DNA from 3 places in the Undibacterium sp. 14-3-2 genome. Region 2 is predicted to be linked to each of the others. Evidence: predicted binding sites of a transcription regulator. Region 2 holds the regulator's gene; each other region holds the start of a gene.

Region 1 (7,833 bases), on a different contig from region 2:
TTGTTTGCGACGACGATGCTGCCGTATGCCGTGCAGATGAGCGGCCTGATTTATCTTGTCAGTGCCGTCATTCTCGGGGCGATTTTCCTCTGGTACGCATGGCGGATTTATCGCAATTACAACGATATTCTCGCCCGCAAAACATTCGCTTATTCGATCATTTACCTGTCGCTGCTATTTGCTGCGCTGCTGGTTGATCACTACATACGACTATGAACTTACTCAAAAAATTATTCGCTTGCGCTCTGATTGCAGGGCTGGCGGCTTGCGGCAAACCCGGAGAAAAATTTAATAATACCGACCTCACCGGGCTCGATTATGCGCAGGATTTTTCCCTCACCGATCACAATGGCAAAGCCCGTACGCTGAAGGATTTTCGCGGCAAGCTGGTGGTCATGTTCTTCGGTTACACCCAATGTCCTGATGTCTGCCCGACCACGATGGTGGAAATGGCGAACGTGATGCAAAAAATGGGGCCGCAGGCAGATAAGGTGCAAGTCTTGTTCGTCACGATCGATCCAGAACGTGATACGCAGGCATTGATGGCGGCGTATGTGCCGAACTTTGATCCGCGTTTCCTCGGTTTGTATGGCGATGCCGCCGCGACGGCAAAAGTGGCAAAAGACTTCAAAGTGTATTACCAGAAAGTGGACGGAAAAACGCCGACCAGTTACACCATGGATCACACGGCGGGCAGCTATGTCTTTGACACCGAAGGCCGCCTGCGTTTATTCCTGCGTCATGGTCAGGGTGCAGAACCTATCGTTCACGATTTAAAGCTGTTACTGAAGTAATTTTTCTGAACAGCCTGGTGCGGGCATATAAAACGGCCTGCTGAGCCTTAAATATACTGGGGGGAGTATATTTAAACGCCCATTGTTTTCAAGGAGATCAGGTGCAGAATCACAGATACTCCCCTTATTTATCGGTTTTCAGGGAATAAACAATAAAAAAAAGGCACTCCGCAGAGTGCCTTTTTTCATGTGCGGTGTGATCAGGAAAAGCTGACCAGCGCACCTTTCATTTTTTTCAGCGCCGCACTTTCAATCTGACGGATGCGTTCGGCTGAAACACCGTATTCATCTGCCAGTTCGTGCAGCGTCGCACCAGAGCCATCGTCATTTTTCAACCAGCGCGATTCGATAATGTGACGTGAACGCGCATCCAGTTTTGATAACGCTGATTCCAGCCCTTCGCTTTGCAAACGATCGTATTGGCGTGATTCCAGTACCTGCGTAGGCTCTTCTGATTCTGTTTTTAGATAAGCGATAGGTGCGAATTTATCGTCATCATCATCAGTAGGTGCATCCAGCGCGATATCGCGACCAGACAGACGCATTTCCATTTCGATCACTTCTTCGCGTTTCACATCGAGGGTCTTCGCCAGCGCATCAATTTGCTTAGGCGACATGGTTTCCAGACCTTCTTTGTGGCTGCGCAGATTGAAAAACAGTTTGCGTTGCGCTTTGGTCGTCGCGACTTTGACTAAACGCCAGTTTTTCAGAATGTACTCGTGCATTTCGGCTTTAATCCAGTGCATCGCATACGACACCAGACGCACGCCCTGATCAGGGTCAAAGCGTTTAACCGCCTTCATCAGGCCGATATTGCCTTCCTGGATCAGATCGGCGTGTGGCAAGCCATAGCCGAGGTAACCACGGGCAATGGATACAACCAGACGCAGATGCGACATCACCATCTGTTGCGCAGCGGACAGGTCATTATTGTCACGCAGGCGGGTCGCCAGATCGATTTCTTCTTCATGCGTCAGCATAGGCAGGCGATTGACCGCAGAAATATAAGCGTCAATATTGCCCAACGTACCTGTAAAGCCGAGCGCCAGCGCTGTGCTGTCTGATGCTGGAATAAGTTGTCTTGAAGTCATTGTGTTGTTCCTCTCAATTACTGCAGTCCGAGCAAAAAAATAACTCTGAACAAACGTACTATTTCCTAATATTAGCACTCTCTTGAGAAGAGTGCTAATTCTCGTGAAAATGATGATTTCATCAAGATGAGGTCAGAGGTAAAAGCGGGTATTCCAGACCCTCGCCGAGTATTGTTGCCAGTGGTCGCCACTGGTAACTATGCAGAAATTTCTGGAATCAGCTTTCTTACTCTGCTTTAAACAGGCGGTTAGAGCAGCGATTTTTGGGAAAGTTGCAAATCATTATGTATCAGTTTGTTCGCGCCAGTTGACGGCGGACGGACAGATAAGCGCCAGCCAACCCCAGTAACATGCTGACACCCAGCAACATCAGACTGGGTAATATGCCCAGCGGTACCAGACGGAATTCGGAGGCATACAGTTTGGCAAACTCCGCAATGGCCTGATTCAATGGCTGCAGAGAGGCCGCAATGGCAGCCAGCGCCAGGCTTCCCGCCAGGAGACCCAGCAGCGCGCCGGTGTAATAGTAGGGGCGATGAATGAAGCTGTTGGTCGCACCTAACAAACGGGTAACGGAAATCTCAGCCTGATGCGAAATCACTTGCAGACGGGTCGCGTTAAACACGACCACAATCACGACTACACCCAGTGTCGTTGCCAGAAACAGCAAACCTATCTGCAATATCTGCACAAGTGCCGCCAGTCGCTTGACCCAGGCTGAGTCAACCTGAACCACCTCAACATCGGGCAAGGCCTGCAGTTGTTCGACCAGTTTATCGAGTTTTGCTGCATCATTATTCGACAGCGAAAGCACGTAAGCATCCGGCAGGGGATTGCCGCCCAGTGTTGATAGCACTTCTGCGAGGCTGGACGCATCCTGCATCGCCGCCAGTGCTTTTTCTTTTGGTGTAAAGCTCAGTTTGCCGCTGATATTACTGTCTTTCAGCAGACGCTTGATTGGTACTGACAATGCAGTTGCATTTTCACGCGCGGTGTCGGTCGTCAGAAATATACTGATTTCCGGTTCTATCGATAACTGTGAAGAGATAGGACGGATATTTTCAATCAGCGTGAGTCCGGCAATCGGCAGCGCCAGCGCGATGGCGACCACCAGCACATTGAAGATGAAATTTCCGGTACCGGCGCGCAAGTGGGTGAATGCGCTTTTCAGTGCAAACAGATGTTCACGAAACCAGATGGTCATAGGGATTTCCTTGAAGGCGTAATAGCAGACGGAAGTCAGGCGGCAGCGCCTGTTGTCCATGAATCCGAGATTTGTCCATTGCTCAGATAGATCACGCGGTCGGCCTGATCTAAGAATTGCTCATCGTGACTGGATATGATGCAAGTGACGCCCGCACTCTGAAACGCTTTCAACGCGCTCAGCACTTTGTTGGCATTGTCTCTGTCCAGAAAAGCGGTGGGTTCGTCTGCCAGAATGATTTTAGGGCGATTCACGATGGCGCGCGCAATCGCAACACGCTGCTGTTCACCACCGGAAAGCTCCAGCGGCAAGGCATTGGCTTTATCCAGCAATCCGACTTTTTCCAGTGCGACGCAGGCACGCGATTCTGCTTCATTCGAAGTAGCGCCGGTCACAATCAGCGGCAGCATGACGTTGTCGAGAACGCTGCGGTCGGTCAGTAATTTCTGATCCTGCAAAATTAATCCGAGCTTACGGCGCAAATACGGCAGGCTGCCGGTTTTGAGTTTGCTGACATCCTGACCATTGACGATGACATGGCCGCTGGTCGGCTTTTCTATGCCAGCGATCATTTTTAATAAAGTCGATTTTCCTGCACCAGAGGGGCCCGCCAGAAAAATGAGTTCTCCATCCTGTATGGTCAGAGAGATATCGCGCAAAGCGTAGGCATCACGCGAATATTGTTTAGTGACGTTATCGAATTCGATCATGATCGTTGCACTGACTGTCTGTGATTTTAATTAAACAAGGCGTCGACGAATTCCTGCGCGTTGAATGGTTGCAGATCCTCGATCTGCTCACCGATGCCGATGAAATAGACTGGTATCGGGCGGGTTTTCGCAATCGCTGCCAGAACGCCGCCTTTTGCTGTGCCATCTAATTTTGTAATGATCAAACCGGTCAGTTGCAATGCATCGTCAAACGCCCTGACTTGTGCCAGCGCGTTTTGTCCGGTGTTGCCATCAATGATCAGCAGCACTTCCTGCGGTGCGCCTTCCATGCCTTTGGCAATCACACGTTTGATCTTTTTCAGTTCTTCCATCAGATGCAATTGAGTCGGCAAACGCCCTGCGGTATCGACCATCACCACATCTGTGCCGCGTGCACGTGCGGATGCAACAGCGTCAAACGCCACCGCTGCCGGATCGCCGGATTCCTGCGAAATCACCGTCACATCATTGCGCTCGCCCCAGACCGATAATTGCTCGCGCGCTGCAGCACGGAAAGTATCGCCAGCCGCCAGCAATACAGACTGATGGTGAACCTGCATGTGCTTCGCGAGCTTGCCGATGGTGGTGGTTTTTCCTGCGCCATTGACGCCTGCAATCATCATGACCAGAGGTTGATGACGACCCAGTTCCAGCGGTTTTTGCAAAGGTGTGAGCAATTCCAGCAACAACGTTTTGAGCGCGGCTTTGACTTGTTCTGCTTCGGTTAATTTTTCTTCTTTGACTTTCTTTTTCAGCGTATCGAGCAAAAACAGCGTCGCTTCGACGCCCGCGTCGGATGTCAATAAAGCCGCTTCGAGTTCGTCATATAGCTCATCATCAATACGCGCGCCGATAAACAGCGTGGTCAGATTCGACGAGGTCTTGGCCAGACCAGCTTTCAGACGGCTCAGCCATGAACGCTTTTGTTCAGGTTGTGGCGCGGGCGCTGATACCGTTTCTACGGCTGCTGTTACTGGCGCCGCCGCAGCGAGCGGTTGTATTGCTGGTTCGGCAATTGTCTGCGGCAGCTCGGCAGGCGTAGTCGGTATTGCCGCAGAAGCAGGCGTAGCAACGACTTCAGGCGTTACTACCGGTTCTTCTTTGGGTTTTCTTTTGAAAAAACTAAACATCGGATGATTTTGTCGGAGAGGGGAAGCTGCAAACTGCTGACCCAAGTATTAGAATGCAGCCATTCTAACAGACCGCGCCGGGTAATTTGACTTACCAGTGTCATTCAACTAATGAAAACCAAGACTAAAAAACCCGTATCTCCTCAAAGAGTCGCCCATCAGGTGCGAATCATCGGCGGCCAGTGGAAGCGCAGCTTGTTAAGCGTGATTGAGGCCGATGGCCTGAGACCAACGCCAGACCGTGTCCGTGAAACGACATTTAACTGGCTGAACCATCTTTTTAACGCGAATTGGGCGCAAGTCAGTTGTCTGGACTTATTTGCCGGTAGCGGTGCACTGGGATTTGAAGCAGCCAGCCGTGGCGCGCGTCTGGTCACGATGGTGGAGTCACATACGCCGGCGTTCAAGCAGCTCGAACAGGTTAAAGCTAAACTCGAAGCGCATCAGTGCCAGTTGCTCAGGGGCGATGCCGGTAAAGTGATCACGAGCGCTGCGGCCGAAGGGAAAAAATTTGACCTGATCTTGCTGGACCCGCCTTTCGGACAAGGCTGGCTGGCAAAAATTTTGCCTGTTTGCCGCGAAGCGCTGAACAATAATGGGTATGTTTATGTCGAAGCAGAATTCCCGCTCGACGAGCAAAGTAGTGAGCCGGATATGCTGGAATTGCTGAGCGGATGGCAGGTGATACGGGCGGATAAAGCCGGAAGTGTGTATTTCCATATTCTGCAACGCAACATTTTGCAGCATAATGCGCACGAAAATCAGGCATAATGCCAGATCAATTTAGTGCATATCATTATGCAAACAGCGCAAATAGCGAAAATAAGGAGTCAAGATGGTCACAGCCGTTTATCCGGGAACATTTGATCCGCTGACCCGCGGTCACGAAGATCTGGTGCGTCGCGCCTCAGGTCTTTTTGATACTTTGGTGGTTGGTGTTGCCGACAGTAAAAATAAACGGCCATTTTTCTCTCTGGAAGAGCGCCTGAGCATTGCGAATGAAGTGTTGGGACATTATCCGAATGTGCGGGTGGAGAGTTTTTCTGGCTTGCTCAAGGATTTCGTCAGGAAAAATGATGCGCGCGTGATCGTGCGTGGTCTGCGGGCCGTGTCGGATTTTGAGTATGAGTTTCAGATGGCAGGGATGAACCGTTATCTGTTGCCGGATGTGGAAACGCTGTTTCTGACGCCATCTGACCAGTATCAGTTTATCTCAGGCACGATCGTGCGTGAAATCGCGATGTTTGGCGGTGATGTATCCAAGTTCGTTTTCCCTTCGGTTGATCGTTGGCTCAAGCAGAAGGTTGACGCGCTGAACGAAAGTAAATAAAGCGTTACTGCCATGCCGCAGATGCGCAGATGAAATGAAAGTGAAGTAAGTATGGCCCTGATGATTACCGACGATTGCATTAACTGCGACGTGTGTGAACCCGAATGCCCGAATGACGCGATTTTTATGGGGCCGGAGATTTATGAAATCGACCCGCATAAATGTACGGAATGTGTTGGTCACTACAAAGAACCGCAATGCAAGCAGGTTTGTCCGGTGAACTGCATTCCATTCAATCCTGAATGGCGTGAGACGCCAGCGCAGTTGCAGGCGAAATACGAACATTTACAAGCGGCACAAGTTAAATAATTTCGTTGCCGCTGCCGGTTATTCGCAACGCACCTGATTTCTGCCTGAGCGTTTAGCATCATATAAGGCGCGGTCGGCGCGAGAGATCATTTCTCTTGCCACCGCAGTCGCCTCGCCCAGATTGTGTTTCTCCGACACGGTCGTCAATCCGATAGAAATCGTGGTGGAACAATGTCCCTTATCTGACAGTGTAAATGGTTTGCCTGCGATGCTGCGACGTATGCGTTCTGCTACCAGCATGGCGTCCTGCAGATTGGCGTTAATCAGTAAAACTACAAATTCCTCACCACCGAAACGCCCCAGCGTATCGCTGAGCCGTAACTCTGCCTTGATCCGCTTTGCCACTTCACACAAGACATCATCACCGCCCTGATGACCGTGCTGATCATTAATTTTCTTGAAAAAATCGATGTCCAGATACATACAGGCGATGCCGTAAGACTGGCGACGGGCGCGGGCAATTTCCTCCAGTGTGCGTTGTTCGACATAGCGACGATTACTGACATTCGTCAGTGGGTCTGTCAGACCGATATAAACGAGTCGTTCATTATTCAGTACATTTTCTAAACAGATCGCAATGATTGAACCCAGGCGTTCTATGAAATCCGTTGCCATCGTCGTCAGGAAACGCTCTGCACTGAAGCTGCCCAGATTCAGATAGCCGATCAGGCGGTTTTGCCGCACCAGCGGAATGACCGCAACACTGGCGGGTTTTTTGGCGCAGCTGCGATATAAGTTACCGTACAGATGACCCTGATATTTGCCTAACAAAGGTTTGTAAGACAGCAGTGCTTTGGTCTGTAATTCGTGTTCGTGGCGGACAAAGAGCAGGCCGGGAAACTCTTGCAGGTCAATGCGCAGATCGTTCAGCATTTGTTGTAAATCCTGACGCGGATCGACCAGCGCGAGGGTCACGATATCAAGATCGGAAGTGTTTGCCAGTTCGCTGAAAATATAGCTGATCAGTTCTTTGAAATGACTCGCACCGATGATTTTCAATTCAAAACTCTGATGACGCGCGAGTATGCTTTGATTCCTGTGAGCCAGTTCCAGGATATCGTCGAGCTGTGTGCGGAGGGCGTGATTCTCCACCCGGAGATTTTCCAGACTTTGTGCCTGACGTCTGGCGTTCACATTGGCTCTGTCCATACTTCCTTATTTTTTCGAGAGAATGCGGTATTCAAAACGCAATCGGCATCTCAACTTCATCGCCGATGCGTAGCACTAAACCCGCACCTTGTTCGAGGATGACGTTCATGCCAAAT
Region 2 (7,833 bases):
ATGATGTCTTTTGGCTCAACCACGTTGTTTTTGGATTTCGACATTTTTTCTATGCCGCCCATTTGCACTGGCTGACCATCAGATTTCAGGCTCGCCGATACCGGACGGCCTTTGTCATCGTGCTGGACTTCGATTTCATTCGGATAGAACCAGGTCTTCTTGCCACTGGTATCTTCGCGGTAGAACGATTCGTTCAGCAACATGCCTTGCGTGAACAGATTTTTGAATGGCTCGTCAATCTTGACCAGACCCATATCGCGCATCGCTTTGGTCCAGAAACGAGCGTACAGCAAATGCAATACCGCATGTTCAACGCCGCCGATATACTGATCCATGCCCTTAGGACTCATCCAGTAATCATTGCGTTCATCGACCATCGTCGTCGCATCCGGGCAGGTATAGCGCATGAAATACCAGCTGGAATCGACGAAGGTATCCATGGTGTCGGTTTCACGCTGCGCTGGCTTGCCGCATTTAGGGCAAGGCACATTCAGGAACGCTGCATGCGTTTTCAGCGGATTACCGGAACCGTCAGGAATACATTCGGTTGGCAATACCACCGGCAAATCTTCGTAAGGCACAGGTACATCACCACAGCATTCGCAATGAATGATAGGAATCGGCGTGCCCCAGTAACGTTGACGCGAAATGCCCCAGTCACGCAGACGCCAGGTCGTTTTTTTCTCACCGACGCCTTTGGCGGCGAGATCGGCAGCAACGGCATCAACAGCGGCTTTATAACTCAAACCATCGTATTTGCCGGAATTAACTGTCACGCATTTCTGTTTGTCGCCATACCAGTCAGCCCATGCGTCAGTGGTAAAGCTCTCACCTTCAACAGTCACAACTTGTTTGATCGCAATGCCGTATTTTTTGGCAAACGCAAAGTCGCGCTCGTCATGTGCAGGTACGCCCATCACAGCGCCGTCGCCATAAGTCATCAGCACATAATTACCGACCCAGACTTCAACTTGCTCGCCGGTCAGTGGATGCGTGACGAATAAGCCCGTTGGCAAACCTTCTTTTTCCTTGGTCGCCATTTCGGCTTCGGTCGTGCCACCGGCTTTGCACTCTTCGATGAACGCTGCCAGTTTCGCATTATTTTTTGCAGCGACAGTCGCCAGCGGATGCTCCGCAGCCACGGCGCAGAACGTCACGCCCATGATCGTGTCAGGGCGGGTCGTGAAGACGTACATTTTGCCGTCTTGTACCAAGGCGCCTGTGTCGTCTTTGATCTCGTGACTGAATGCAAAGCGCACGCCTTCGCTCTTGCCTATCCAGTTACGCTGCATGGTGCGCACTTGTTCAGGCCAGCCATCAAGCGTATCAATACTGCTCAGCAATTCCTCGGCGTATTGGGTGATGCCGAAGTAGTAACCGGGAATTTCACGCTTTTCCACCAGCGCACCGGAGCGCCAGCCGCGACCATCAATCACCTGCTCATTCGCCAGCACGGTCTGATCAATCGGGTCCCAGTTCACGATCTGAGTTTTTTTGTAGGCGATGCCTTTTTCCAGCATCTTCAGGAACAGCCACTGATTCCAGCGGTAGTAATCGGGATCACAGGTCGCTACTTCACGCGACCAGTCGAATGCCAGCCCCAGCGGTTCCATCTGCGACTTCATGTCTTCGATATTCGCGTAAGTCCATTCTGCCGGTGATTTTTTATACGCAATCGCCGCATTTTCGGCTGGCAATCCAAACGCATCCCAGCCCATAGGCATCAACACGTTGTAACCCTTCATACGCAGCTGGCGCGCCAGCATGTCGTTGATGGTGTAGTTACGCACATGGCCCATGTGCAGCTTACCGGAAGGGTAAGGCAGCATGGAGCAGGCGTAGTACTTGCCTTTAGGGAAACGTGGGTTATTTTCTACCGCCTTATAGGCATCGATTTTTTTCCAATGGGATTGCGCCGATTGCTCGACGTCGGAGGGCGTGTATTTTTCTTGCATGGCGTGACCAGAAGTAGATGCGGAAATGACTCAGAACCTTAGATTATAACTGGTTCAGGGGTGATATTGAGCAATGCTTGTGAGCATCAGGGTTTGGCAGTGACCGGTTCCGTCACAGGTTGCATCACAAACGCAATTTTGTTCAGCCCCTGCGCCTGCGCCGCCGCCATCAGTTGCGCAATCATGTCGTAACGTGAGGATTTGTCGGCGCGTAATTGCAGATCGGGTTGCGGCTGTTGCAAGGCTGCCTGCCGGAAGCGGGGTTCCAGCTCTGCCAGATCTGTTGCAACACCCTGCAGATAAATGATGCCTGCGGCATCAATCGCAATTTGCAGCGATTCTGGCTGTTGCTGACTGGCCTTCGCCGCAGCTTGTGGTAAATCCAGTTTGATTGCCGGCGTCATCAGTGGTGCGGCGATGATGAAAATCACCAGCAACACCAGCATCACATCCACCATAGGAGTGACATTGATATCGGCCATGCTGTGCATCTGTGATCGTCCGGCTTTGTCATTAAACGAACCAAACGCCATATTCACACCTGTTTTTCAGAAGCTTGCTGATCGCCGTCGCGACTGCAATGCGCATGCAGATCGTGTGCGAAGCCATCCAGCTCAGCGAATGTCATACGATTGAAACGATTAAAAACATTGTAAGCAAGCACAGAAGGAATGGCGACGATCAGACCAAAGGCAGTCATGATGAGCGCTTCACCGACCGGCCCCGCAAGCTGATCTATCTGTATCGTGGCTGCGGACGATATCGTCGTCAGCGCGTGATAAATCCCCCATACCGTCCCGAGCAAGCCGACAAACGGCGCGGTGGAACCAACGGAGGCCAGCACCGTCAGGCCATTTTCGAGACGACTTGTGGTTACCTGCAGTTGCTGGCGCAAAGCACGCGTCAGCGCGTCATTCAGACTGCTGTCAGCACTCAATGTTGATGCACGCTGAGCGGCATCGATTGCCGACATCGCCGCTACCGCCAACGACAGATACACCTGCTCTTTATCGCGCTGTTGTAACAGCATCTGCGCATCGGCCATACTCGGCGCGAGCCAGAATTTCGGCAAGAACGGCGCTGCTTTACGCACACGCCAGAAAGACCAGGCTTTGGCAAAAATCAGCGCCCAACTCAACAGAGACATCAGCAGTAAAAGATAGGCAATGGCGTGCCCGAACTGATCTGCCTGCTCCCAGTAATGCGCGATTGCAGCGTTCATTGCGATAGATAAATTAGTGGTTATTCAGCCCGAGCACGTCGTACATATCGAACAGACCGGTTGCCTTATCATTCAGGAAACGTGCCGCCCTCAGACTGCCGTGCGCGTAAGTGACACGACTGGAGGATTTATGCGAAATTTCTACGCGCTCACCGATACCGGCGAACAACACCGTGTGATCGCCGACAATATCACCGCCACGTATCGTCGCAAACCCGATAGAAGACGGATCACGTTCGCCCGTCACACCTTCGCGCGCAAAGACGCCAACCTCTTTCAGATCGCGGCCTAACGCGTCAGCAATCACCTCGCCCATTTTGAGCGCGGTACCTGAAGGCGCATCGACTTTATGCCGGTGATGTGCTTCAACGATTTCGATGTCATAGCCTTCTGCGAAACTCTTGGCTGCCATTTCCAGTAACTTGAGCGTGACATTTACGCCAACGCTCATGTTCGGCGCAAAGACAATCGCGGTTTGTTTACCCGCTGCCGCAATGGCTGCTTTACCAGCATCGTCAAAACCTGTCGTGCCGATAATCATTTTGATGCCATGCGCTACACAGTAGTCGAGATGCTTCAACGTCCCTTCAGGACGTGTGAAGTCAATCAGAAATTCTGCGTTGGCCAATGCCTTAGCCAGATCAGACTCAATCAACACACCTGCAGGTTTGCCCAGAAATACGCCAGCGTCGGTACCTATTGCCGGGGAACCGGCAACATCCAACGCACCGGCCAGCACCATGTCGTCTGCGTTGCTGATAGCTTCAATCAGCATTTTCCCCATGCGGCCGGAAGCGCCCGCAACCGCTACTTTTAATGCAGTCATACCAGCTTTCTTTATTTTTTATCTTTTTTCTTCGGCGTGCCGTCGAGATCATTCAGCGACTCAACTTTATCTAAGCCCAGCGCCGACTCGGTAATCCTAGCCAGATATTCTTTTTCCGTTGGCAGACTACCGCCTTCGAATTTAGAAACCGTATTGTTTTTAAAATGAATGGTGACCTGACTGACTACCTGCTCGCCATTCGGCTTAGTCAGGCGGAAAGGATAATCCCAGCGGTCTTCGTGGAACATATCCGTCAACAAAGCGGTGCCAAGCACAAAACGGACTTGCTCACGCGTCATCCCTTCTTTGATCTGCGCCATCATTTCCTGAGAAACGAAGTTACCTTGCTGAACGGTAATACGATATGGGGAAATATAGCCCAGGAATTTACTCACCCCTGTCGGTGCGTATATTTGCGTACCGGCCGTTGCTGACACAGCTTTGTCCGCCACTGGCGGTTTCGATGCGCAAGCAGATACGCCCAGTAATAATGTCATGCCTGCAAGCCGGATGGCTTTACCTTGAACAGATTTTGAAAACAACAATCGCATAGGTACCCTCAGTAATTGAGCAACATGCCCTAAAACCCGATATCATAAAGCAGATAGCCCTCTTTTGACCGAAAACATGACAAACAGCACTCCAAATCTGAAAGCCAGCGGACTTAAAGCAACCTTGCCACGCCTGAAAATCCTCGAAATTTTCCAAAGTAGTAAGGTTCGCCATCTGACTGCAGAAGACGTCTATAAAATACTTTTGAATGAAAATATGGATGTCGGTCTGGCAACTGTCTACCGCGTTCTGACACAATTTGAGCAGGCGGGCCTGCTGCACCGGAATCATTTTGAAACTGGCAAAGCTATTTTTGAATTAAACGAAGGCTCACACCATGATCATCTGGTCTGCCTCGATTGCGGTCGCGTTGAAGAGTTTTTTGATGCAGAAATTGAACAGCGCCAGCATACCATCGCTCTGGAGCGCGGCTTTAAAATCGCAGAACATTCACTCGCGATCTACGGTAGTTGCACGAAAGAGAACTGCGAGCACAAAAATTAAGTGTCAACGTGCTCATACCAGTGAGCATTGAAGCGCTTGTAACAGGATGCGTGGGTGCGTTCGGTTATTTTTTTATTTTTGCAGCGACACCAGCAACAGTATCGATAATTTTCTGCGCGTTAAATGGTTTCAGAATAATGCCGTGTATGCCTGATTTCACCGCTTCCGACAAAATGTCCTTATCGTGACTCGCTGTTACCAGCAATATTCTGGTATCAGGCAACATATCTTTAAGTTTTGGCAGCACGTCAAGACCGCTGACTTTAGGCATCACCACATCCAGCATAATCACGTCTGGCCGTAGTTTGAGCGCCATATCCAGCCCGGTTCCACCGTCTGTCGCCTCACCTGCAACCGTGTATCCCTCGTTGCGCAACACGACACGTAACACTTCGCGGGTAATATCGTTGTCGTCAATGAGTAATATGGAAATATTTTTATTTAACATCGCATTTCTCTTTTACTGACTCAAGGCGTTAGAAAGTAATTTCGCCGTAATATCAACAATCGGTATCACTCTTTCATACGCCATTCGCGTCGGACCGATCACCCCCAGGGTGCCGACAATCTTACCGTTAACCTCATACGGCGCAGTGACAACGCTCATCTCATCCATAGGCAACAACTGCGATTCCCCACCGATAAAAATCTGCACGCCTGTCGCTTTACAAGATACGTCCAGCAATTGCATCAGACTGCTCTTTTGCTCGAACATGTCGAACAGCTTACGCAGTGATGTCATGTTGGACGATAAATCCTGCACATTCAGTAAATTGGTTTTTCCTGAAATAACCATTTCATCACTTTGCTCAGACAAGGCATCACTGCCCGCTTCGACAGCTGCTTGCATCAGACTGGTCATATCTGTTTGCAACTGCCGTAATTCGCTATTAATACCGAGGCGTGCATCTTCAAAAGCATGTCCGCTGAAATTCTGATTCAGATAATTAGCTGCCTGCGACAACTGCGCTGGGGTGTAATCAATATCCGTCAGGAGCAAGCGGTTATGCACTTCTCCGGTCGGTGCCACAACCACCAGCAAAATGCGCTTTTCCGACAGCCGCAAAAATTCGACCTGCTGAAAAATGGATTCGGTTTTCGGCGTCATAACAACACCGGCAAATTGCGACAACGAGGATAATATCTGTGCGGCATTCGCAATGATTTTTTGCGGGGGTTGAGATAACAAACCCGATTGCAGCCGGGATTCCAGCCCCAGCTCGCTGATTTCCTGCACCGTCAGTAATTTATCAACAAATACGCGATAACCTTTGGGGGTGGGAACGCGGCCAGCCGACGTATGCGGGCTGGCAACCAAACCCATCTCCTCCAGATCAGCCATCACATTACGGATCGTCGCCGGCGACAGATCAAGACCGGAAATTTTTGAGAGAGCACGCGAACCTACAGGCTGACCATCGGCAATGTAGCGTTCTACGAGGGCTTTTAAAAGAGTTTGAGCGCGAGTGTCTAGTAGCATCTGTTCATTTTATGCGACTGAAGCAAACATGAACATAGAAAACTTCATAACCATTTTGTCAAATCATGTAAATTTTTAAATTCCGCATCAGGCTGAATATGTTGATGGCGGTCATCCTTGATCTCCAGACTATGCCGGTTCATCCACGCTCCGCGCAAGCCTGCCTGTTGCGCGCCTTGCACGTCGAGCAATAAATCATCGCCGACATATAAGGCTTCGTGCGGTTTTACGCCCAGTGCTTCACAGGCGGCGAGAAATATGCGCGGATCAGGTTTGGCGCAACCAAACTCACGTGCCGCAATCGATGTACGGAAATGTGAAGCAAGACCAATTTCACGCAGATCAGCAAAGCCATTTGAGACCGAGCCCAACAGAACCCGCTGCGACAATACCTTTAGCGCTGGAACGACATCATCATACAAACTGACCTGATTGCGGGCATCGGCAAATACCGCCATGGCCTGATCGGCCTTCGCGACAGGCACATCATGTTCTGCGAATATCTGGCTAAGCAAGGTATGTCGCAAGGCCCACAGGTCGTATTGAAAACGGGGATCCGTTGGTACCAGCTTATTGCGCCGTTGCCGCATTGATTCGACGGAATAATTCGCTGCCACGGCCGGTACATGTTCCAGCATCCACTGATACAAGCTCGCTTCCGCATGTTGAATCACCGGCGCAACCGGCCACAAGGTATCGTCTAAATCCAGTAATACAGCTTTAATTGTCATAAATAGCAGTCAGTTGATTCATTTCTACGCTAATTATGGTCTAATCTGACGAATCACGTCACCACTCTTTTTTTATGACTGTCCCTTCAAAAACGATTGCACTTGTTGGTAAATTTAATGCTCCCGGTATAGCAGAATCAATGAGTGAACTCGCCAGCTTTCTTGACCGCGCAGGCAATACGGTTGTGATCGAAGCTGAAACGGCGCAATACATAGAATTACCGGGGTTTCAGGCCATGTCAGTCGCGGACATAGGAAAACATGCAAATGCCGCGATTGTGGTCGGTGGCGACGGTACGATGCTCGGTATCGCCCGGCAACTGGCGCAATACCATATCCCGCTGATAGGCATTAATCAGGGGCGACTCGGTTTCATTACAGATATCCCGCTCGATCGTATGATTCCGGTGATTGCTGAGATGCTGGAAGGCAAATATGTCTCTGAACGGCGCAGCCTGCTGCAGGCTATCGTTGTCCGTGAAGGACATCAGATCTTCAGCGGTCTCGCCTTTAACGACATTGTGGTGTCACGCGGGACCGGTTCCGGCATGGTCGAGCTCAGT
Region 3 (7,833 bases), 290 kb from region 2:
GTTACTTTTGCTGGGTCCAGAATACCCATTTCAATCATGTCGCCGTAAGTGTCATTAGCAGCATTGAAACCGTAGTTGCCTGTGCCGTTGATGATCGCGTTGACCACAACAGATGGTTCGCCACCAGCATTTGCAACGATTTCACGCAATGGTGCTTCGATTGCTTTCAACACCAGCTTGATACCAGCTTCTTGATCTGCATTGTCGCCCTTGATCACGCCAGCTGCTGCACGAGCGCGCAACAGAGCAACGCCACCGCCAGGAACCACGCCTTCTTCTACTGCAGCACGAGTTGCATGCAGAGCATCTTCAACGCGCGCTTTTTTCTCTTTCATTTCAACTTCAGTTGCAGCACCGACTTTGATCACAGCAACGCCGCCTGCCAGTTTGGCAACGCGTTCTTGCAGTTTTTCACGGTCGTAATCAGAAGTTGCTTCTTCGATTTGCGCGCGGATTTGTTTTACGCGTCCTTCGATAGCGATAGCCTGACCAGCGCCGTCAATCACTGTCGTGTTTTCTTTACCGATTTCTACACGTTTAGCCTGACCCAGATCTGTCAGAGTTGCTTTTTCCAGTGTCAGACCGACTTCTTCAGCGATCACGTTACCACCAGTCAGGATAGCGATATCTTCCAACATCGCTTTACGACGATCACCAAAGCCTGGCGCTTTTACAGCCGCTGTTTTCAGGATGCCACGGATGTTGTTAACCACCAGAGTTGCCAGTGCTTCACCATCAACATCTTCAGCGATGATCAACAGTGGGCGGCCGGATTTAGCCACTTGTTCCAATACTGGGAGCAGATCACGGATGTTCGAGATTTTTTTGTCGAACAACAGGATGAATGGGTTTTCCAGAATAACGGATTGTTTTTCTGGGTTATTGATGAAGTATGGTGACAGGTAGCCACGGTCAAACTGCATACCTTCAACGATGTCGAGTTCGTTGTTGAGGGATTTGCCATCTTCAACAGTGATCACGCCTTCTTTGCCCACTTTGTCCATTGCGTTTGCAATGATGTCGCCGATGTCAGCGTCAGAGTTTGCAGAGATAGAACCAACCTGAGCGATTTCTTTATTCGTTGTCGTTGGGCGGGACAGTGTTTTGACTTCAGCAACCAAAGCGGTTACTGCTTTGTCGATACCGCGTTTCAAGTCTGTTGGGTTGAAACCCGCTGCAACGTATTTGAAACCTTCGCGAACGATGGCTTGTGCCAGCACGGTCGCTGTTGTTGTACCGTCACCAGCATTGTCGGAAGTGCGGGAAGCCACTTCTTTCACGAGCTGCGCGCCCATGTTTTCCAGCTTGTCTTTCAGTTCGATTTCTTTAGCAACAGAAACGCCGTCTTTAGTTACTGTTGGCGCGCCGAAAGAGCGTTCCAGAACAACGTTACGGCCTTTAGGGCCCAGAGTGACTTTTACTGCATTTGCCAGAATATTTACGCCGTTAACGATTTTCGCACGTGCGTCATCGCCAAAAATTACTTGTTTAGCTGCCATGTTATTTTCTCCAGAATCTTGTGGATTTCTATAGTGCTACAGGGAAAGAATTACTTCTGTACGATCGCGAAGATATCTTCTTCGCGCATTACCAGCACTTCGTTGCCGTCAACTTTGACAGCCTGGCCAGAGTATTTGCCGAACAAAACGCGGTCGCCGACTTTCACTTCCAGTGCGCGGATCGAACCGTTATCCAACTGCTTGCCAGCGCCAACGGCCAATACTTCACCTTGATCTGGTTTTTCAGCTGCTGCGTCAGGCAGAACGATACCGGATGCAGTTTTTGTTTCTTGATCCAGACGTTTGACGATAATGCGATCGTGCAGGGGACGAAGATTCATATTAACTCCTAAAATAATTACAAAAGTAAAACTACCGAAGTAAAACGGGGCTCATCACAAATTCAGACAGAATGACATTGAAGCATCACCTGATTTGCATAAGTCCCATCAGCAAACAAACAAAAATGTGCGCCGTAGATGGTGTCAGTGTTCGCCACTTTCAAGCCCTTTACTTCACACATACATGTGCTGCACAAGAGCCACCACGCTAACAGCGGCTAAGTTGCCTGCAATGCTGAAACCAGTCGATTTTAACATTGTTAGCACTCTCTTGTGTGGAGTGCTAATTGTATGGACGAGGTCAGGTTTTTTCAAGGAAGAATGTTGAAAAAGCAGTTTTATTTTAAAAATCAGAGGCTTAGCGACGCTTTTGGCTGGTTATCATTTTCAACGTCCACATAACAAGCCCGGCAAGCTCTTGCCAACAGTCTGATAGGCGATTGGGGCAGGTGCATCCTCGTGGGCAAACTTGCTGCATATCTTAATTTTCCCTTCTTCACGCACTGACTGCTTTAAGCAGATGGGCGCGATGTATTTTTGTGCCGGGCGGTGTCAGGCAGTCTCAGGCGTGTTCGATGCCCTCAAAAACCGCAAAATATACTCCCCGGGGTATGTATACAAGCCCAATGTTTCTGCTGAGATTTGGGGTGTTTTTCCAAAAATAGGGGGAGTATGCGGATTTTCGCTTTTTCTTTACCATGCTGTTTGCCCATGCAGGCTTGCTGTGTTGCGGCTGGTGTGATGGCTTCGGGCGTTGTTGCGTTCGCGAACGATAAAAACTGCCTTAGAGGGCGCGGCGTGATCTGTCAGTGTATGATGAACTGGCGCTATCGGTGTATGCCGTAGTTTTGGCTGCAACCAGTGTCTGGAATGTGGATAGGCATGTGCAGGAAAAGCGTCAAAGGCGACATCAGGAAGAGTAATGCGAATCGTGAAATGTTGCTACATGGAAATTAATTGTCTAGTATACGCACGCTTTGAAATACGCATGCTTTGAAACTAAGGCTCTTTTTAATATCAGGCTTTTCCGCTCGCCAGCTTCATTTTCCGGTTGACTTCTGACAATATGAGGGCAATAGCCTTCAATGCACGAACATGCGCCGGGAAAATTCAGAAAGCTCATTTTCTGATCAAACACAGTTCGAATATTTCTTGTGGTAACAAGACCGGTTTTACGTTCTGTCAATTGCTGCTTACTACAATGAAATGCACAGAGAGACGTGGATACTCAGACATTTATTATTTTTTCACTGGTGGTCGATGTCATTCTGATCATCACCATGATTCTGCCGTGGCTACATGAGCGCGATGACTGGCATGCGCTATTCTGGGCCGCGGGTCAGGCTGGCATTACCTGTGGCAGTGGGCTGGCATTTCAGCAATTGCCGCAACAGCTGAATCCTTTGCTTTCTGCCGGTTTGCTGACCATCAGTATCAGCGGATTCTGGGCCGGCACCGAATATTTCATCGGCAATCTGCGTCGTAAGCATGTCATGCCTATCGCGGCTGTATCTGCACTTTTTTGTCTTCTTCTCACGCTGTTTTTTTTCAACGTGCCAGCCATGAGAGAGGCAACAACGAAGATGTTGCTTGGCACCGTGATTTTGTGGTCCGGCATCCGTGTGTTGTACATGCAGCGTCACTTTCGTCTTTTGGGGATGATTTTAATCATTCGCGGTGGCTACAATCTGCTCACTGTGCTGAACCTGATCCCCGACCGTTTGGACGTCTGGTTCATGTTTGGATTAATCGTCAAAACATCGTCAACGCTTTGTCTGATTTATGCGGTACTCGAAAAAATACGTGAACGTTACGCAAGTACCATTGATTGTCTGAGTAATGGCCTGTTGATTCTGAACATGGATGGCATCATTCATGTCATTAACGAACGCGGCGCGCGTTTGCTTGGATATTCCTCAACGAAAGGCATGGTCGGCTCACCCGTGGTGAACCACGTGAACGGGCTGGATGCTCATGCGGTCAAGAGCTATTTCAAACGATTCGCCGCTGCGGCCGGTAATTATCCTTTGGTCGAGAATATTGTCGTTCTGTTGCCAGACAAAGGACAAGTACCCTTAGAGCTGATTTCCTCGCCCTATTATGAACGTGGGCGTCCTTACTGCATGGTGCAGATGATGGATATCAGTGAGCGTAAACAAAAAGAGGCGATACTGCACAAGGCTGCGCACTACGATGATCTGACTGGGCTCTTCAATCGTCATGGCTTTTCCCAGGAGTTGGCGCGGGTGATCGCACAATCGCAGGAAAAGGGGCAAGAGTGCGCTGTGTTGTTGGTGGACATCGACAGGTTTAAACGAATCAATGATTCCTTCGGGCACCTCGCCGGTGAACAGTTGCTGCGGGAAATCGGGGGGCGATTACAGCGCGCGTTACCAGATAACAGCCTGGCCGCCCGTTTCGGCGGCGACGAGTTTGCAATTGCGATGTATGGTCTGGAGCCCGGTTCCGCAGCACAAACAGCAGCGCTCTGCGGCGATGATCTGTTTCAGATACTGACCAGCGGAATACCTTTGTTGCAGCAAAATATACAGTTCTCGGCAAGTATTGGCGTTACATGTATTCCTGAACATGGTACCGATACCGACACCGTTATTCAGCACGCCTATATTGCGATGTATGACGGAAAAAAAGCGGGGCGGAATCACCTGCGTTTTTTTTCTTCCAGCATGATCTCTCATGCGCGGGAGGCGGTCATTGATACCGCGTTGCGCAGCGCTATTTCTTCGGATGAACTCTATCTTTTATATCAACCGGTCGCGAACGCGAAAACGGGCAGAATTGATAAGGTCGAAGCTTTACTCCGTTGGAACAGCCGCACACTTAATAATGTTTCGCCGGATCATTTCATTCCGATTGCAGAGGAAAGCGGAATCATTGTCGAAATCGGCACCTGGGTACTCAATCAGGCATGTTGGCAACTGGCGGAATGGCAGGCCAGTGGCGTGCATCTGACCATGTGTGTCAATGTATCGGCAAGTCAGTTGCTCGACACACGATTCATAACCTATGTGGAGCGCGCACTGCAAATAAATCAGTTAAATCCGGCGCAGCTTGAACTGGAACTGACCGAGCGTGTGCTGATCGACGATGGCGCTCATGTGAGAACGACCTTAAATCATCTCCGCGCGATGGGGGTACGATTGTCGTTGGATGACTTTGGCACCGGATATTCATCGCTGAGTTATCTGACTCAGTTTCATTTGAATACGCTGAAAATCGATCGTTCATTTGTGATGGCGCTGGAAAGCAGTGCGCGACACCAAAGCCTGGTTTCCACCATTATTGCGATGGGGCACAATCTGGATCTGGAACTGGTTGCAGAAGGGGTCGAGACAGAACAGCAAATCAGTATGCTGCAGAAAATGGGATGCCACTATTTGCAGGGGTATTACATTTCCAGACCCATCGCTGCGGAAAACATACCATTGATCTGTTCGTCTCCAGTGAAAATTCATTGATGTCAGCGGAAGAAACATCCCACCATCGATAGTCCGCAATCGATCATTTTCAGGCATGTCGTTGGCATGCATAATGTCTATGTTGCCCGGACTACTCCGCTTTGAGCTGCGGAAGTGTTTTATAATCTCAGCTTTCAGCAGTCAACTTCAGCATTCCACCGCCATCGTCAGTTTATCGATCACCGGATCAACAACCCGGCACCGGCCAGATGCTTCCACATAATAATCTAGAGAACTTGCACCGCCGCTTTCACCAGCGGTGAATACGGTGACGAGGAAAGTTCCGGCAACCGGGCATATCGTCCGGTTTTTGATTCGCTTTGAATAATACTGAAGCTAAGACTTGCGGCGCGTTCGCGTGCAGTTGACATAGCTTCTTCGGATGAACAGATCAGGGGAGTGACATGGCGGGTGAAACTACTGGCGCAGTGCGCTGGATTCTGCGGCTGGAAGGGATATGCGTGCTCGCTGCCACCATCTTTTTTTATCCTGCACCTGATTTTGGCTGGGGATGTTTCGCACTATTCTTTCTTGCGCCCGATCTTTCTCTGCTTGGATATGCGTTCGGATCACGTGTTGGTGCCGGCGCTATTGTTTGCCTCGTCGGCGGGTTCTTGTTCGCGTCACCAGTGTTCTCTTGTGCGGGTGTGATTTGGTGCGCACACATAGGTTTTGACCGGGCGTTGGGCTATGGTCTTAAATATCCGGGTGATTTCAACATGACGCACTTAGGCAGAATTGGTTTTCAATCTGGCCCGAGGTGAAAGGTCGGTATGTTCGCAAATGATCGACCGCTTTTGTGCCGATATTTTGTGCCGATAGGCATTGACTAGGTTTTATTTCGGGAGAAGATATGTGTTGGCTTCGCAGCGTGATCATTTTTAGTCTCAGTCTGGGATATTTCCTTTGCTGTGACGCCGCTGCGATGTCGGTAACATTTCTGAATCCCGGGAAACCGGATGAAGTCTACTGGCTGACGGCGAGTAATAGTATGTTGGCCGCAGCGAAAGATCTGGATGTCAGGCTGGAAGTGTTGTACGCCAACCGTAATCACCTCAATACTTTGACGCAGGCAAAACAGCTGGCAGCCCGTGAGGTGAAAGACCGCCCGGACTATGTCATTCTGTCGAATGATCATGCCGTGGGATTTGAAGTCATCCGCATTCTGGATGCAGCCAATATCAAGACTTTCCTGGCATTCAGCGGTTTGCGCGAACAAAGTGAGCGTCTGCTTGCCACTGTTCCGCGACTACACTTTCCGGGATGGCTGGGTTCACTTGAACCACGCGCAGAAGAAGCTGGTTACCTGACAGCGCGGGCGCTGATTCAACACGGGCAGCAAAATCAACTGCAGGGATCAGACGGTCGTCTGCACATGCTGGCGATTGCCGGTGATCGTTCTACTCCGGCTTCACTTAAACGCAATGAAGGTATGCGCCGTGCGGCCGCCGAAGCAAAAGATGTGGTGGTTGATCAGGAAGTGTATGCAGAGTGGAGTCGCGCCAAAGCGCAGGAACAAAGTGAGTGGCTTTTTCAACGCCACCCCCAGGCAAGGCTGATCTGGGCAGGAAGCGATCTGATGGCATTCGGTGCGATGGACAGCTGGAAAAATAAAGGCGGGCAACCAGGCAAGGATGCTTACTTCAGTGCTGTCAATACTTCATCTGGGGCATTGGCTGCGCTGGAATCGGGTAGTCTGACTGCTCTGGCTGGCGGGCATTTTATCGCTGGTGCCTTTGGTCTTGTGATGCTGTATGACTATCATCATGGTAAAGATTTCAAAGATGAAGGGCTGGAACTGGATCGCTCCATGTTTATTCTTTTTAGCAAGGATGATGCGCGCAGATTTCAGCGCCATTTTGGCAGACTCGATTTTAGCCAGGTTGATTTTAAAAAATTTAGTAAAGTGCTGAATCCGAAGTTAAAAAAATACGACTTTAATTTCCGGCAGATATTAACGCAGGTCGAAAAACATCAATGAAACTCCGATTGTCACAACCTATTGCAAGCTTGCTGTTCCGGCGGGTGTTTAAATGGGTCATTCTGTGTATTTTGCTGTTCAGCAGTTTGCAAGCCTATCTGAATTACAGAGCGATAGAGCGTAACTTTGATATGACCATCAGGGACGTTGCCAACACGCATATCCCCTTGTTATCTCTGGCGATTTGGGACATCGAATTACAGGCAATACACAAGCAGATTTCTTTGCTGACGAAAAACACGAATATTGCTTACGTTGTTATCAAGGCCAGCACTGGACAACAGTTTGTCGGTGGGAATGGTGGGCAATCAATTTCAGATGAACATCTGATGTTTGATATTCCGGCGCCGGACGGTGTCGGTCCGCGTGTCGGAACGATGGAATTAGTTGTTGATCGCAGCGTATTACATCATGAGGTGATGCGCAGCTTTTTTATTGTCCTCGCTGAAGTGCTCTTACTTACGGTATTTATTTTTGCTGCTGTCTTCACAATCTTACGACGCGATCTTGAACGTCCTATGCGTCAATTGGCC

Evidence for each region. Region 2 encodes HrcA, which represses chaperone genes, less so after heat shock. Its sites were predicted from a motif close to TTAGCACTCNNNNNNNNNGAGTGCTAA; they were not measured.
Region 1: the regulator HrcA is predicted to act here: its motif matches at 1,957-1,983, upstream of rpoH (RNA polymerase sigma factor RpoH).
Region 3: the regulator HrcA is predicted to act here: its motif matches at 2,101-2,127, upstream of groES (co-chaperone GroES).

The regions. Positions count from the first base shown of each region.
Region 1 is NZ_JAENGS010000003.1:155,722-163,554, reverse strand. It holds gene cyoE (heme o synthase) at 1-216, shown strand, start outside; gene Undi14_RS08625 (SCO family protein) at 213-794, shown strand; gene rpoH (RNA polymerase sigma factor RpoH) at 995-1,885, opposite strand; gene Undi14_RS08615 (ABC transporter permease) at 2,175-3,089, opposite strand; gene Undi14_RS08610 (cell division ATP-binding protein FtsE) at 3,125-3,799, opposite strand; gene ftsY (signal recognition particle-docking protein FtsY) at 3,826-4,929, opposite strand; gene rsmD (16S rRNA (guanine(966)-N(2))-methyltransferase RsmD) at 5,041-5,700, shown strand; gene coaD (pantetheine-phosphate adenylyltransferase) at 5,765-6,259, shown strand; gene Undi14_RS08590 (YfhL family 4Fe-4S dicluster ferredoxin) at 6,311-6,568, shown strand; gene Undi14_RS08585 (diguanylate cyclase) at 6,587-7,717, opposite strand; gene Undi14_RS08580 (MOSC domain-containing protein) at 7,749-7,833, opposite strand, start outside.
Region 2 is NZ_JAENGS010000002.1:594,734-602,566, forward strand. It holds gene leuS (leucine--tRNA ligase) at 1-1,955, opposite strand, end outside; gene Undi14_RS07180 (biopolymer transporter ExbD) at 2,042-2,488, opposite strand; gene Undi14_RS07185 (MotA/TolQ/ExbB proton channel family protein) at 2,491-3,177, opposite strand; gene dapB (4-hydroxy-tetrahydrodipicolinate reductase) at 3,191-4,003, opposite strand; gene Undi14_RS07195 (outer membrane protein assembly factor BamE) at 4,015-4,500, opposite strand; gene fur (ferric iron uptake transcriptional regulator) at 4,631-5,059, shown strand; gene Undi14_RS07205 (response regulator) at 5,124-5,507, opposite strand; gene hrcA (heat-inducible transcriptional repressor HrcA) at 5,520-6,539, opposite strand; gene Undi14_RS07215 (HAD family hydrolase) at 6,584-7,270, opposite strand; gene Undi14_RS07220 (NAD kinase) at 7,345-7,833, shown strand, end outside.
Region 3 is NZ_JAENGS010000002.1:300,602-308,434, reverse strand. It holds gene groL (chaperonin GroEL) at 1-1,499, opposite strand, end outside; gene groES (co-chaperone GroES) at 1,550-1,840, opposite strand; gene Undi14_RS05915 (putative bifunctional diguanylate cyclase/phosphodiesterase) at 3,061-5,319, shown strand; gene Undi14_RS05910 (hypothetical protein) at 5,547-5,690, opposite strand; gene Undi14_RS05905 (DUF4260 domain-containing protein) at 5,724-6,083, shown strand; gene Undi14_RS05900 (ABC transporter substrate-binding protein) at 6,173-7,300, shown strand; gene Undi14_RS05895 (sensor domain-containing diguanylate cyclase) at 7,309-7,833, shown strand, end outside.